3 regions of the Phycicoccus sp. 3266 genome follow, and region 2 is predicted to be linked to each of the others. Evidence: riboswitches for the same ligand, from Rfam matches in the RefSeq annotation. Region 2 holds a riboswitch; each other region holds the start of a gene.

Region 1 (5,072 bases), on a different contig from region 2:
CGGGGACGGTCAGGGATGTCTCGGCGACGTTGGTGGCCAACACGATCCGGCGGCCGGGGTGGCCTGAGAAGACGCGGTGCTGCTCCGCCGCGGACAACCGCGCGTAGAGCGGGAGCACCTCGGTCTGGGGCAGGTTCAGGCCCTCGAGCGCGGACGCGGTGTCGCGGATCTCCCGCTCTCCGGAGAGGAAGACGAGGATGTCCTGGCCACCGCCGTCACCGCCCCGGGCCTCGGTCCACAGCTCCTCGACCGCCTCGACGACACCGGTGACCTGGTCGCGCTCCTCGGCGTCGTCGCGGTCGGGGTCGACGAGCGGGCGGTAGCGGACCTCGACGGGGTAGGTGCGACCCGAGACCTCGATGATCGGCGCCGGCTCCCCCGTGCGCGGGTCGGCGAAGTGCTGGGCGAACCGCTCGGGGTCGATGGTCGCCGAGGTGATGACGACCTTGAGGTCGGGGCGGCGCGGCAGCAGCTGCTTGAGGTAGCCGAGGATGAAGTCGATGTTGAGCGACCGCTCGTGCGCCTCGTCGATGATGATCGTGTCGTACTTGCGCAGCATCCGGTCGCGCTGCATCTCGTTGAGCAGGATGCCGTCGGTCATCACCTTGACGAGCGTGTGGTCGCTGCTCGTGTCGGTGAACCGGACCTGGTAGCCGATGGCGCCGCCGAGCTCGACCTCGAGCTCCTCGGCGATGCGCTCGGCGACCGAGCGCGCGGCGATCCGTCGTGGCTGAGTGTGCCCGACGATGCCCTGCTGGCCCCGGCCGACCTCCAGGCAGATCTTCGGCAGCTGGGTGGTCTTGCCCGACCCCGTCTCGCCCGCGATGACGACGACCTGGTGGTCCCGGATCGCCGCGGCGATGTCGTCCTTGCGCGCGACGACCGGCAGCTGCTCGGGGTAGTGCAGGTCCGGGACGGGGATCGCCCGGCGCGGGCGCGGCGGGCGGTTCCGGCGGGGCTGCCCGGGGTCGCGCGCAGTCGCGGTGCCACCCTCGCCCGCACCTCGCCGCGGCCGGGTCCGCCGGTTCCGGGCAGCACGAGGCTGTTCGGAACCGGCGGAGGACATGGCCCCTACGATACGGGCGGCCCCTCCCCCACCCGCACCGGATCACGGCCGGTCAGACGCCCTTGGCCGCGATGAAGCCCTGGTCGAGGTCGGCGATGATGTCGTCGACGTGCTCGATGCCGACCGCGAGCCGCACGAGCCCGGGCGTCACCCCGGCAGCCAGACGGTCCTCGTCCGGGCCCTGCGAGTGCGTCGTCGAGGCCGGGTGGATCGCCAGCGAGCGCACGTCGCCGAGGTTGGCCACGTGGCTGTGCAGCTGCAGCGCCTCGACGAAGCGCTTGCCCGCCTCGACGCCGCCCCTGATCTCGAACGCGAGCACCGCGCCCGCGCCGCGCGGGGTGTACTTCTTCGCCTTCTCGTACGACTCGTGGTCGGGCAGCGACGCCCACACCACCCGCTCGACCTGCTCGTGGCCCCCGAGGTACTTCGCGACCTCGTGCGCGTTCTGCAGGTGCCGCTCGATCCGCAGGCTCAGGGTCTCGATCCCCTGCGCGATGAGGAAGGCGTTGAACGGCGAGACGGCTGCCCCGAGGTCGCGCAGCAGCTGGACGCGTGCCTTGAGGATGTAGGCGAGGTTCGCCCCGAGCGGGCTGCCGACGCCGAGGTCCCGCGCGAAGACCAGGCCGTGGTAGCTCTCGTCCGGCGTGTTGTAGCCGGGGAAGCGCTCAGGGTCCTTGGCGAAGTCGAACGAGCCGCCGTCGACGATGACGCCGGCGATGGTGGTGCCGTGGCCGCCGAGGTACTTCGTCGCGGAATGCACGACGATGTCGGCACCCCACTCCAGCGGGCGGATGAGGTAGGGCGTCGCGATCGTGTTGTCGACGACCAGCGGCACCCCCGCCTCGTGGGCGACCGCCGCCACGCCCTCGATGTCGAGCACCTCGGACTTGGGGTTGGAGATGGTCTCGCCGAAGAAGAGCTTGGTGTTGGGCCGCACCGCCCGGCGCCACGACTCGAGGTCGTTGGGGTCGGCCACGAAGGTGACCTCGAGGCCGAACTTCGGCAACGTGTGCTTGAGCAGGTTGTACGTGCCGCCGTAGAGGGACGGGCTGGCCACCACGTGGTCGCCGGCCTCGGCGATGTTGAGGATCGCCAGGGTCTCGGCCGCCTGGCCGGACGCGACGAGCAGGGCACCGACGCCGCCCTCGAGCGAGGCGATCCGCTGCTCCACGGCGTCCTGCGTGGGGTTCATGATGCGGGTGTAGATGTTGCCGAACTCCTTGAGCGCAAACAGGTTCGCCGCGTGCTCGGCGTCCTTGAAGACGTAGGACGTCGTCTGGTAGATCGGCAGGGCGCGGGCGCCGGTGGCGGAGTCCGGCTCCTGGCCGACGTGGATCTGGCGGGTCTCGAACGACCAGCTCGTGCTGCTCATGTGAACCTTCACTCTCGTGTGCCGCAGGGCGCGGCGTCGGCGTGGTCCGTCGCCGACGGTGGAGTGCTGGTCGCCACCGCCGGAGGCGGTGCGGGACACGTGGTGGGTCTCCCGCGCTTGCGCACGGCGGGAGCCGTGCGCCCGGTCCTCACCCGGGGCACCCCACCGCGGAGGAGGGTTGCCGGCCAGCGAGCCGGGGCTTCGCGCTGGCACTCATGACCTGTCCGCAGGGTACGCCGCAGCCTCCACGGGCCGGGACACCCGTCTCTCATCGCGGACGCCGTGCACCGGAGAGGGACACCCACCGCCCCGTGCGCACGACCCCGCAACACGCGCACAGCCCCCACCACACGCGGACGGCCCCGACCGCACGCGGACGGCCCCGACCGCACGCGGACGGCCCCGACCGCACAGGCGGTCGGGGCCGTCGTCGGGCCGGGATCCCGCGCTACGGGATCATCCAGTTGAGCACCGCGGTGGACTGCAGGAAGACCAGCACGCACATGAACGCCACGAACGCGACGCTCCAGCCGATGACCCGCCGGAAGATGTCGCCCTCGCGACCCGACATCCCCACGGCCGCCGCGGCGATCGCGAGGTTCTGCGGGGAGATCATCTTGCCGAGCACACCGCCGGAGGAGTTCGCGGCTGCCATGAGGGCCGGGTGCAGTCCGGCGTCCTTGGCGGCCGTCACCTGCAGGGCGCCGAACAGCGAGTTCGACGAGGTGTCCGACCCCGTGACCGCGACGCCGAGCCAGCCGAGGATCGGCGACAGGAGGGCGAACGCCCCACCCGCACCCGCCATCCAGGTGCCGAGGCTGGAGGTCTGGCCGGACGCGTTCATGACGTACGCCAGGCCCAGCACCGCCATGACGGTGACGATCGCGGCAGCGAGCTGCTTGAGCGTCGTCCCGTAGGCACGCAGCGCCCTCGCCGGGGAGATCCCCAGCACCGGGATCGAGATGATGCCGGAGATGAGCATGAGCGTGCCTGCTGCGGCGAGCCAGTTCAGCTTGAACTGCGGGATCTTCGAGGCCTTGCCCGAGGCGCTCTGCAGACCGTCGAGCCCCGGCCAGTTGAACACCTTGGTGGGGGCGTCGAGGGCGTCCTTGATGCCGGGCAGCTGGGCCAGCACGAACACGATGATGATGATGAGGTACGGCGCGTAGGCCTTGAACACGTCGGAGCCGCGGTCGTGCGCAGCCTCGTCGCGCGCCCTCATGGTGGCGAGGTCCTCGGCGCCCGCGTCACTCTCCGTGTGCACCGGGCGGCGACGACCGGTGTGCCCCTCGCGGTGCTGGTCCCCGGCCTCGGCGGTCATCGCACCGGTGGCCGAGGTCCGCGAGCCGCGAGCACCGGCGGCCACGACCTCCTCCTCGACACCGGACTCCACGTAGGCCTGCTTCGGCTGCCAGACGCGCAGCAGCAGGACGACGGCCAGCGCGCTCACGAGCGAGGCGACGATGTCCGTGAGCGGGGTCGAGATGTAGTTCGAGGTGACGAACTGCGCGATGGCGAAGGTGATCCCGCAGGTGAGCGTCGCGGGCAGGGTCGCCCGGACCCCGCGGCCGCGGTCGATGATGAAGACCAGGGCCATCGGCACGAAGACGCCGAGCAGCGGGGTCTGGCGACCGACGATCTGCGACAGCGTGTGCTCGGGCTGCTGGCTGACGGTCGCCAGGGTGGTGATCGGCACCGCCAGCGCGCCGAACGCGACCGGCGCGGTGTTCGCGACCAGGGCCACGACCGCGGCCTTGAGCGGCCGGAAGCCCAGCGCGATCAGCATGACGCTCGTGATGGCGACGGGCGTGCCGAAGCCGGCGAGCGCCTCGAGCAGGGCGCCGAACGAGAAGGCGATGATGACGGCCTGGATCCGCTGGTCGTCGCTGATGCTCGCGAACGAGCGGCGGAGCACGTCGAAGTGCCCCGTCGCGACGGTCATGTTGTAGACCCAGATCGCGTTGATGACGATCCACATGATCGGGAAGAAGCCGAACGCCGCACCCTCGATGCCGGAGGAGACGGCCATGCCGACGGGCATCGAGTAGGCCCAGATCGCGATCACGATCGAGACGAGCAGCGCGGCGATGCCGGCCTTCCACGCGGCGAGCCGCAGGCCGCCGAGCAGGATGAAGATGGTGAGCAGGGGCAGCATGGCCACGAGGGCCGTGAGGAACAGGGAACCACCTACGGCGTCGAGTACCGGACGGAACATGCGTTCACCTCGGGGTGTGAGGGGGGATGTGGTTGGAAGGTCGTCGTTTCCGTGAACCCGTCGGTCTAGGGCTGCGTCGACCTCCCTCGTGTCACGCCGAGGTCCTCGGGTGACAGTCCTCGGATCGAGGCGTCGAGCACCTCGACGGTGTGTGCCATCGCCATCGCGGCCCCGGCCCGCTCCAGCGACGTCCGGACCTGCATGAGGCAGCCCGGGTTGGCGGTGACGAGCAGCTCGGCGCCCGTCGCGACGACGTTGGTCGCCTTGCGGTCACCCAGCTCGCGGGCGGCCTCGGGCTTCAGGAGGTTGTAGATGCCCGCGCTGCCGCAGCACAGGGACGCCTCGTTGACCTCGCGCAGCTCGAGGCCGGGTATGCCGCGCAGCAGCTCCCGCGGCTGGGCCCGGACTCCCTGCGCGTG
Region 2 (5,072 bases):
CCCTGGCCGATGAGCTTCTCGGCACCCGGCTGGTCGAGCACGACGCGGCTGTCGGCGAGGCTCGAGGTCGCGAACGCCATCCGGCTCGGCACGTTGGCCTTGATGAGGCCGGTGACGACGTCGACGGACGGGCGCTGCGTGGCCAGGACGAGGTGGATGCCGGCGGCGCGCGCCAGCTGGGTGATGCGGACGATCGACTCCTCGACGTCGCGCGGGGCGACCATCATCAGGTCGGCGAGCTCGTCGACGATCACGAGCAGGTACGGGTACGGCTGGATGACCCGCTCGCTGCCCGGCAGCGGCTTGACCTTGCCGGACTTGACCGCCTTGTTGAAGTCGTCGACGTGCTTGTACCCGAACTGGGCGAGGTCGTCGTAGCGCGTGTCCATCTCGCGCACGACCCACTGCAGCGCCTCGGCGGCCTTCTTGGGGTTCGTGATGATCGGCGTGATGAGGTGCGGGATGCCCTCGTAGCCGTTGAGCTCGACACGCTTGGGGTCGACCAGCACCATGCGCACCTCGTCCGGGGTGGAGCGCATGAGGATCGAGGTGATCATCGAGTTGACGAAGGAGGACTTGCCGGCGCCGGTGGCACCGGCGACGAGCAGGTGCGGCATCTTCGCGAGGTTCGCCACGACGTAGCCGCCCTCGACGTCCTTGCCGACCCCCATGACCATGGGGTGCTCGTTGCTGCGGGCCGCCTGGCTGCGCAGGACGTCGCCGAGGCTGACCTTCTCGCGGTCGGTGTTGGGGATCTCGATGCCGATCGCGGACTTGCCCGGGATCGGGGACAGGATGCGGACGTCGGCCGAGGCGACGGCATACGCGATGTTCTTGGAGAGGGCGGTGACGCGCTCGACCTTGGTGCCGCGGCCGAGCTCGACCTCGTACCGGGTCACGGTCGGGCCACGCGTGAAGCCGGTGACCTGGGCGTCGATGTCGAACTGCTCCATGACCTGGGTCAGGGCCTCGACGACGCGGTCGTTGGCGGCACTGCGGGTCTTGTGCGGCGAGCCGGGCTCGAGGATCGCGTTGTCGGGCAGCGTGTAGGTGACGTCGCCGGCGAGCGCCAGCTGCTCGACGCGCTGCGGCAGCGGCGTGGTCGGGGGCGCCTCCAGCGGGGCCTTGACCTCCACGGCCGGGCTCTGGGCCGCGCTGCCGGGCGTCTTCTCGCCGGCCGGCGACAGGACACCGGGCGCGGTGGGCCGCTTCTGCCCGGGGCGCAGACGCTTGCCGTCCTTGTCGACGAGCGCGGCCTGCTCGAACGCCTCGTCCCCCTCCATCGGCCCCTCGGGCTCGGGGCGGCGCCGGCGGCGGGGCTTCTCCGCGACGGGCTCGGCCACCGGCTCCTCGAGGTGCTCGCGGTGCAGCAGGTGGTCGCGCAGCTCGGAGAGCCGCTCGGGGATCATGTGGACCGGGGTGGCGGTCATGACGAGCAGGCCGAAGAAGCCCAGCATGAGCAGGATCGGCACCGTGCCGTAGACCGAGACGGCCGCCTCGAGCGGGCTGGAGGCGAGGAAGCCGATGATGCCGCCGCCGTCGCGCATCGCGTCGGCGCCCTGCGGCGGCTCGGGCACCCCGGCGGCGACGTGGGTCAGGCCCGACGCGGCGAAGGCGAGGGCGCCCATCCCGATGCCGATGCGCGAGTTCGCCGCGCCCTCCTGAGGGGCGCGCAGCAGGCGGACGCCGAGGAAGAGCAGGGCCAGCGGCACGGCATACGCGACGCGGCCGAAGGTGCCGGCCACGACGGCGTGGATGACGTCGCCGACCGGGCCCTGGAAGGACCACCACTCGCGCGCGGCGACGACGATGGCCAGGCCGAGCAGGAGGAAGCCGAACCCGTCACGACGGTGCTCGGGCTCGAGGTCGCGGGCGCTGGTCCCGACGCGGCGGACCGCGCCCCCGGCGACGTGCGCCATGCCCATCCAGGTGCCCCGCAGCGCGCGCAAGGGCAGCGGGAGGCCACCGCCCTTGGGCGCCTTGCCCTTGCCGCGCGCGGCAGCGGTGCGCGGCGCCGCCCCGCGCCGGTTGGCCGGGCGGGTTGCGGTGCTCCGGCCGCTCGAGGAGCGCGTGGAGGTGGACGGACGTGTCGCCATGCTCCGCAGGGTACGCGACCGTCCCACCGGACACACGCGTCACACGCACCCCGTGGCCAGACATTACGCCCCGGGTCCCTCCCCCGAACGGGTGAGCGGGCGGTCTCCACTTCGGTCCGCACCTGCGCCGCCCCGTTCCCCGGTGGGGGTGACGGGTGCCACGCTTCGTTCTGCGTCTGGCGGGGCCTGCGCCGGCGGACCGACCACGAGTTCGCCGGCGCAGGGGCCCCACGGCCCGGCGGGGCGCCTCCGCCCCGGCTCGGAGCATCCACCGGACGGACGGCCTGTCTCGCATCGCGGGAAGCTCCGGGCCGCGGTGGCCCGGACCGGCCCGCCCCGGCTACCGTCGACGACCAAGGTCATGAGTGTCAGCGTCAAGCCCCGGCTCGCTGACCAGCAACCCTCCTCCGCGGTGGGGTGCTCCGGGTGACGACCGGGCCGGCTGCGCCCGCTGCCGGCAAGCGCGGACCCGCGAGCGCCGGGTCCCACCGGACCCAGGAGGCCCTCGCATGTCGATCGCGACCACCGACTCCCACCGTGACGCGGACCCCACCGCCGCCCGCCGCAGCGCGCCCCTCGCGCACGCCCGCGGCCAGCACCTGCGGCCCGTGCCGGACGTCCGGACGACCGGGTCGTCGCCGCTCGGCGAGACCGGCGCCGTCCCGGCCGTCGTGTCAGAGCGGCTGCTGGTCCCGACGCTGACCGGGGTCGTCGACTACGCGAACTTCGACCACGCGGCCTCCACCCCGGCGCTGGTGAGCGTCAAGCAGGCCGTCGACACCGCGCTGCGCACGTACTCCTCGGTCCACCGGGGCAACGGCTGGGCCTCGCGCGTGACGTCGTCGTGGTACGAGCAGGCGCGGGCCGAAGTTGCCGCCTTCGTCGGGGCGCGGGAGGGCGACGAGGTCGTCTTCACCCGCAACAGCACCGACTCGTTCAACCTGCTGGCGCGATGCCTCCCCCGCGACACGTCCGTGTTCGTCTTCGAGTCCGAGCACCACGCGGCGCTGCTGCCCTGGTCCTCGCGGCGGACCCACCGCCTGCCCGTGCCCGGCAGCGCGGCCGACGCCGCCGTCCTGCTGCGAACGGCCCTGCGCGAGCACCCGTCTCGCAACCGGCTGGTCGTCCTCGCCGGCGCCTCGAACGTCACCGGCGAGGTCTGGCCCGTCGCCGAGCTCGCGCGGATCGCCCGCCGGGCGGGGGCCCGGGTCGTCCTCGACGCCGCCCAGTACGCCCCGCACCGCACCGTCGACCTCGCGGCCCTGGACGTCGACTGGGTCGTGCTGTCGGGGCACAAGCTGTACGCGCCGTTCGGCACCGGCGTGCTCGCCGGGCGCGCGGACTGGCTGGATGCCGCCGCGCCCTACCTCGCCGGTGGTGGTGCCACCAAGGCAGTGACGGACCGCGGTGTCGTCTGGCAGCAGGGCGCCGCCCGGCACGAGGCCGGCAGCCCGAACGTCATCGGCGCCATCGCCCTCGCCGCGGCCTGCTCGGCCCTGCGAGCCCACCGCGACGCCGTCGAGGCCCACGAGAGCGCCCTGGGCCGTCGGCTGCTCGAGGGCCTGGCCGCCGTCGAGGGCGTGCAGACCTACTCGATCTTCGGTCCCGACCACGAGCGGGTCGCGGTCGCGACCTTCACCGTCGACGGGCTCGACTCCTCGCTCGTGTCGACGGCGCTGTCGGCCGAGCACGGTATCGGGGTCCGCGACGGCAAGTTCTGCGCCCACCTGTGCGTCGACGCGCTGCTCGACGACGTGGACGAGGAGGCGCCGACGACCGCGGTGAGGGCCAGCGTCGGCCTGGCGACGACGGCCGAGCACGTCGAGCGGCTGCTGTCCGCGGTGGCCGAGCTCGCCGCGAACGGTCCCGCCGCCGAGTACGTCCACGGCCCGTCGGGCTGGGCCCCCGTCGAGGACCCGCGCGCCCTCGACGTCGCCCGCCCCTGGTAGCCGGCACACGCCGCGCCCTCCCCGGCCGCCCGGTATACCCGCCGGGCGCCCCCGGCCGCGCGCGGTCACCCCCGCTGCGGCTACCCGCAGAGGGGCCCTTGACAGCAACTGGTTATAGTGTCTAACTTTTGGTTAGAACCTCTAACCACGGAGTTGTCGTGACCGTCGCCCCACCCCTCGTCCACTCCACGCCCGCCGCCCGCGCGTACCCGGACCGCACCGTCGCCGTCGCCGGCCTCGGGTACAGCCTCGCGTGGGTCGTCGGCCTGACGCTGACCTCCACCGGTACCACCGTGGGCTCCACCGGTGCCGAGGTCCTGGCGGCCGCCTCCGGTAGCACGGGCGTCGTGGCCGCGCAGTACGTCGTCACCGAGATCGTGACCGCGATCGCCCTCGTCCTCACCCTGCGAGCCGTCGCCCACCGGGCCGGGGACCGCCTGATCGCCGCCCTCGGCGCAGTCGTCGGCGGGCTGAGCCTCGTCCAAGCAGCGCTCGGCGTCTACCTCGCCCTCGTGGCGGTGCCTTCCAACGACGCAGGTCTCGCCGGAAGCCTGTTCCAGGCCGTCAGCCGCACTGACGGCGTCAAGATGCTCCTCATCGCGGTCCTCGCCATGCTCGGAGCACGAGCGGGGCGACGCGGTCGCCTTCCTCGGTGGCTGACCCCCGTCGCCGTCCTGCTCGCCCTGACCGTCACGGTGTCCGGCGTCGGGTACTTCCTGCTCGTCGACGGGCTGGCCGTGGCGGCATATGCCTCCCTGCCCCTGCTCACGGTCTGGGTCACTGGCGCCGGGCTCGCGTCCGCACGGCGCGGCGGGCAGGAGGCCTGAGGTGCCCCGCCGGGGGCTCACCCGCGAGCAGGTGGCGGGCGTCGCGGCCGACGTCGCCGACGAGGTCGGGTTCGACTCGCTCACCCTGTCCGCGGTGGCGCAACGGCTGGGCGTCTCGCAACCGGCGCTGTACAAGCACGTCCCGGGGATCGAAGCCCTGCGGCGCGACGTCGCCGTGCGGGCGGTCGAGGAGCTGACGC
Region 3 (5,072 bases), on a different contig from region 2:
GGAGGGCGACCTTGCCGATCTGCTTGAGGTAGTCCTTGACCGGGTCGGCGGTGGCGCCGGCGGTGACGACCTGCTGGACGGGGGCGTCCTCCTCGTCGTCGTCGCGCAGGACGAAGCCGGTCTTCTCGTCCTCCTCGGACTTCTCCTCCTCGGCCGCGTCGGCCTCGACGTCCACCTCCTCGAGCTCGGACTCGACGACGTCGGTGGGCTCGGGCTCGTCCTCGAGCTCCTCCTCCGGCACGTCCTCGCCGTCGTCACCCTCGGCCGCCTCGCCCGCCGCGGCCTTGGCGGCCGCGGCCTTCTTGCTCGCGGCCTTGGTCGCCGGGCCCTTGGCCGGCGCTGCAGCCGTACCGGCGGCAGCGGCGGCCGCCTTCTTCGTCGTGGTGGCCTTCGCGGTCCTGGCAGCCGGCTTGGCGGTGCCCGCGGACGCTGTCCCACCCGCGGCCGGCGCAGCCTTGGCCGCCGACTTCGTGGTGGTGGTCTTGGCCGCCGACTTCTTCTCGGGGGTGTCCTTGGCCGCGGCCTTCTTGGCGGTGGTCTTCTTCGCCGACGCGGTGGTACGGGTGCGGGTGTTCGTCGCAGCGACGGCGCGCGAGGCGGTGGCCGCGTCGAGCGTCACGTGGATGCCCTGCTCGTCCAGCGAGCGCAGCACGACCTTCATGCGCTTCGGCTCGATCTCGGCCCCCTCGAGCGCCTCACGCAGCTGCGCGGAGTCGACCGACCCGTGCGTGCGTCCCTGCTGGAGCAGCTTCTGCAGCGACGGCAGGGAGAACTCCGGGGGAAGAGTGGGTGCGGGGCTCGCAGCCTTCTTGGACACAGGCGACACGGACTACCTTTCGTCGCGGACTCGCGGCACGGCGCGCGCCATCACGGGCACACCGGGGGGATGCCTGTGACAACAACTGCGGGGGCGGAAGTATTGCCGGGGCTGCCGGGAGCTGAGCTCTGGCCGACCTCGATGGTGACATTGTAAAACGAGATGCCCCGCAAACCCGCATCCGTGGGCAAATTCTCCCCGCCGGGAGGCGTCCGGAGGACCGGATGTCCGTGCGAGGACGCCTGTGCGCCTGCGAATCTCCGCCCGCGAGCGGCACGGCGCGACCACCCGGTCGCGGGCGTGTCGCGGGTGGGGTCAGCCCTCGGCCTTGACCGCCAGCACGGGGCAGGAGGCGTCGAGCAGGATCCGCTGGGCGTTCGAGCCGAGGATCAGCTTGCCGACCGGGGTGCGCCGGCGCAGGCCGATGACGATGAAGTCCGCGTGCTCCTCCTCCGCCACGGCGATGAGGTCCTCGGCCGGCTCGTTGCCGCGCACCAGCTGGCGCACCTCGTGCTCGAGGCCCTCGCGGTCGAGCTCCCCCTGGATGCGGGTCAGCTCGGTCTCGAACCGCTGGGCCTCGTCGGAGTCGTAGTCGCGGCCACCGCGCTGGGAGTTGATGACGATGAGCTTGGACTTGCGCAGCAGCGACTCGTCCGCTGCCCGGCGCAGGGCCGCGCGCCCTTCCTTGGTCGGGACGTAACCCACCACGATGGCCACAGGAACCTCCTCGTTCGTCGACGAGCGGCCTCGGCCGCCGAGCCGACCGTACCGGATATCGACCGGTCAGGCAGGGACTGCGAGCACGCCCGACACGATGGCGCCGACCTGGTCCACCTCGATGAGGAAACCGTCGTGCCCGTACTCGGAGTGCACGGTCACCAGGCGCGCGCCGGGCACGGCCTCGGCGATCTCGCGCGAGAGCCGCGGCGGGTACAGGCGGTCGCTGTCGACGGCGACGACCGTGAGGTCGGCGGTGACCGCCGACAGGGCCGCCGACACACCTCCGCGGCCACGGCCCACGTCGTGCGAGCTCATGGCCTCGGTGAGCACCACGTAGGAGTTCGCGTCGAACCGACCGGCCAGCTTGCCGGCGTGGTGGTCCAGGTAGGACTCGACCGCGTAGCGACCGCGGCCCCCGAGCGGGTCCTCCTCGCCCTGCGGCGCCCGGCCGAACCGGTCGTGCAGCTCGATCTCGCTGCGGTAGGTGACGTGCGCGATCCGCCGGGCGATCCCGAGGCCGGTGTCCGGCCCGGCGTCCTGGTCGTAGTAGTCGCCGCCGTGGAAGGCCGGGTCGGAGCGGATCGCGAGCAGCTGGGGCTGGCACCACGCGATCTGCTCGGCCGTCGCGTGCGCCGTGCTGGCCAGGACCACGGCTGCGGTGACGCGCTGCGGGTAGGTCGCCGCCCACTCGAGGACCCGCATACCGCCCATGGACCCGCCGAGCACGAGTCGCCAGGCGTCGACACCGAGCTCGTCGGCGAGGAGGGCCTCCGTGCGCACCTGGTCGCGCACGGTCACGAAGGGGAACCGGCTCCCCCACGGTCGGCCGTCCGGGGCCTCGCTGGCCGGGCCCGTGCTGCCCTGGCAGCCGCCCAGCACGTTGGCCGCGACGACGAACCAGCGGTCGGTGTCGATCGGGCGGCCGGGGCCGATCAGCCCGTCCCACCACCCGGGCGTCGGGTGGCCCGGACCGGCGGGGCCGACGACGTGGCTGTCCCCGGTGAGGGCGTGCTCGACCAGCACGGCGTTGTCGCCTGCGGCGTTGAGCTCGCCCCAGGTCTCGTACGCGAGGGTCACGTCGGGCAGGACGCCGCCGCGCTCGAGCTCGACCGCCCCGAGGCGCACGAACCGGCGGCGGCCGGGGTGGTCACCCACGCGCCAGGCAGCGGAGGTGCTCGGACGTCGGGACGTGGTGGTCATGGAGGGCTCCTGCAGTGCTCGCGCTTGCCCAGCCGGTCAGGCGGGCCCGGTCATCACCCGGGGCACCCCACCGCGAGGAGGGTTGCCGCCCAGCGAGCCGGGGCTTCGCGCTGGAACTCATGACCTTGGCCCCCATGATACGAACCGCCGCCCCTGCAGCACGCGCCGTCCGGGACGTGGGACACGCCGGAGAGCCGGCACGCGGTCAGGCCGGGGTCGCCAGCCCCCTGCCCGGCGGCCGGTCGGAGCGGGAGCGGACACCGAGGTCGACCATCCGCTCCAGCAACCGCGCGAGCCGGTAGTCGGGCCGGGCGTCGAGGGCGCGCTCGAGCGCCTCGCGGGCCACGGCACCGTCGCCGAGCCACCACGCCAGGCTGGCCAGGACGGTGAGGACGGGAGCGGCGTCCTCGTCCGGTACCGCTCGTGCCAGCCACTGCAGCCGGGCGAGGGCGCGGCGCCCCGCCGCCGGGCCACCCTCTCCACCGCCCCACGGCGGCTCGGGCAGCAGCGTGCGCAGCTGGTGGGCCAGCGGTGCGCCCAGCGCCTCCAGCGGGAGCGTGTCGGGGCACCACCGGGCGATCAGCCCGTCGCGCAGCTCGACGTCCTCCAGGCTCAGCACCAGCACGGCCACGGTTACCGGCGACGTGTCCTGCACCTCCGGGGCGTCGTCGGCCACGTCGACCACCTCGCCCCACTGCCGGAGCCACGCGCGCCGGTCGTCGACGGAGCCGTTCGCTCCCCTCGGCCGCCGCGGGCCGCCGGCGCGCCTGCTCGCGAGGGCGCGCCCCACGGCCGGGGCGAGGGTCGGGTCGGCCGCGACGACGCCGGCCAGGGCCGCTCGGGACGCCAGCGGCGACACGCCCATGGCGACCAGCTCGGCCACCCCGGGGTGCGCGGCGGCCTCCTCGACCGGACGGCCCTCACCGGGGCAGCAGCCGTCACGGCAGTCGGGCAAGTACCACCTGCCGTCGCGGACGACGACGCGGTCGAGCACCTCGATCCCGGCGAGTCGGCAGCCGCGGCGGAGCCGGTCGAGCAACGGCAGGCTCGCGCCGGGTGAGGACTCGTACCCCACGAGGACGGCCGCGTCGGGCAGGTCCGACAGCAGCGGCCCGACCATGGCGTCGGCCGCCTCGGTCACGTGCTCGGGCGGCGGGATGTCGATGCGCTCGACCAGCCCCACCGTGCGGCCGTGCACGGTCACGACGACGACGGCGTCGTGGGGGTGGTAGCCGAGCTGGTAGGGCAGCAGGGCCAGGACGTCGGACGGGCTCGTGAGCCGGATCGGTTCCATGCCGCGACCCTCGCGCCCCCGCGGTGACACGGACAGGCCCCGGTCGTCCTCCTGTGGACGGAGGGCGACCGGGGCCGGGTCTGTGGACGGTAGGGCGTCAGCGCACCACGTGACCGTCCACGGTCTCCCGGGCGGCACCGGGGCGGCCGGTGGTGCGAGTGCGCCCCGGTTGCATCCGCTCCCAGGCGAGGAAGGACTCGGTCTCGTTCACGACCGCGGCGGCGATCCACGACAGCACGACCGCGTCGTCGGCGAGGCCGAGCACGGACAGGAACGCCTCGGGGACGAGGTCCACCGGCGACACGACGTACAGGACCGCGCCGACCATGGCGAGCAGCCGTCCCCGGGAGCTGCCGGTGTACTCGCCGCTGAACGTGGCCCGCGCCAGACGCGGCAGGCTCGCCAGCCGCTCCCCCATACCGGCCGACCCGGGACGGCTGGCGATGCGGAGGGCACTGAAGATCGAGCGGAAGGCGTTCAGCCGGGTCGCTCGGGTGGTGGTGGCCATGGGCTCCTCCTTGGTCCCGGGCCCAGGCGGCCCGGTCTCAGGTGCAACGACTGGCTCGGACGCAGGATTCCGCTCCGCGGTTCCCCGCGCACCGCCACGGCCGCCGTTCCCCGCGTCAGTGCGACGTGTTGCGCGGCGGGAACTCGTGCCGCGCCTGTGCCGCGATCCGGTTCAGCAGGTACGTGTCGAGGCCGGCGCCGAGGACGCCGCCGACCATGGGCACGCCCTTGCCGAGCTTGGTCAGCGACTTCTTGCCCGCCATCGTCAGCAGACGGAAGCCGACCGCCTTGTTCACGACCATGAGCGCCGGCCCGGGCAGCCGCTGCGCCGCGAGGTTGGACAGCCGCCCGGTGCTCAGGACGCCCGCCTTCTTGAGCAGGTCGTCGGCGTCCGCCCCCACGAGGGTGAGCAGGACGGCCGAGCGGATCTGCGGCTGCTTGATGTCGTACCCGCGCAGGGACGCGACAGCCGCCACCATGCGGGTGGCCACGAGGTAGAACTCGAGGACGTTGACGGGCAGGGCGACCGGCATG

The links. A riboswitch is a leader RNA that binds a small molecule or an ion and turns the genes downstream of it on or off. The one in region 2 is predicted to bind S-adenosylmethionine.
Region 1: it holds a riboswitch for S-adenosylmethionine, as region 2 does, so the genes downstream of both, J2X64_RS18495 (bifunctional o-acetylhomoserine/o-acetylserine sulfhydrylase) here and J2X64_RS00890 (aminotransferase class V-fold PLP-dependent enzyme) in region 2, are expected to answer to the same signal.
Region 3: it holds a riboswitch for S-adenosylmethionine, as region 2 does, so the genes downstream of both, J2X64_RS18560 (homoserine O-acetyltransferase) here and J2X64_RS00890 (aminotransferase class V-fold PLP-dependent enzyme) in region 2, are expected to answer to the same signal.

Annotation. Positions count from the first base shown of each region.
Region 1 covers NZ_JAVDUW010000004.1:36,022-41,093, reverse strand. The annotation lists gene hrpA (ATP-dependent RNA helicase HrpA) at 1-1,066, opposite strand, end outside; gene J2X64_RS18495 (bifunctional o-acetylhomoserine/o-acetylserine sulfhydrylase) at 1,119-2,438, opposite strand; SAM riboswitch class IV at 2,547-2,659, opposite strand; gene J2X64_RS18490 (L-lactate permease) at 2,887-4,653, opposite strand; gene J2X64_RS18485 (heterodisulfide reductase-related iron-sulfur binding cluster) at 4,719-5,072, opposite strand, start outside.
Region 2 covers NZ_JAVDUW010000001.1:179,772-184,843, forward strand. The annotation lists gene J2X64_RS00885 (DNA translocase FtsK 4TM domain-containing protein) at 1-2,096, opposite strand, end outside; SAM riboswitch class IV at 2,454-2,566, shown strand; gene J2X64_RS00890 (aminotransferase class V-fold PLP-dependent enzyme) at 2,606-4,045, shown strand; gene J2X64_RS00895 (hypothetical protein) at 4,204-4,872, shown strand; gene J2X64_RS00900 (WHG domain-containing protein) at 4,874-5,072, shown strand, end outside.
Region 3 covers NZ_JAVDUW010000004.1:53,865-58,936, reverse strand. The annotation lists gene J2X64_RS18570 (RNA polymerase sigma factor) at 1-817, opposite strand, end outside; gene J2X64_RS18565 (universal stress protein) at 1,133-1,534, opposite strand; gene J2X64_RS18560 (homoserine O-acetyltransferase) at 1,601-2,737, opposite strand; SAM riboswitch class IV at 2,753-2,862, opposite strand; gene J2X64_RS18555 (DUF4192 domain-containing protein) at 2,943-4,031, opposite strand; gene J2X64_RS18550 (YkvA family protein) at 4,129-4,539, opposite strand; gene J2X64_RS18545 (EcsC family protein) at 4,655-5,072, opposite strand, start outside.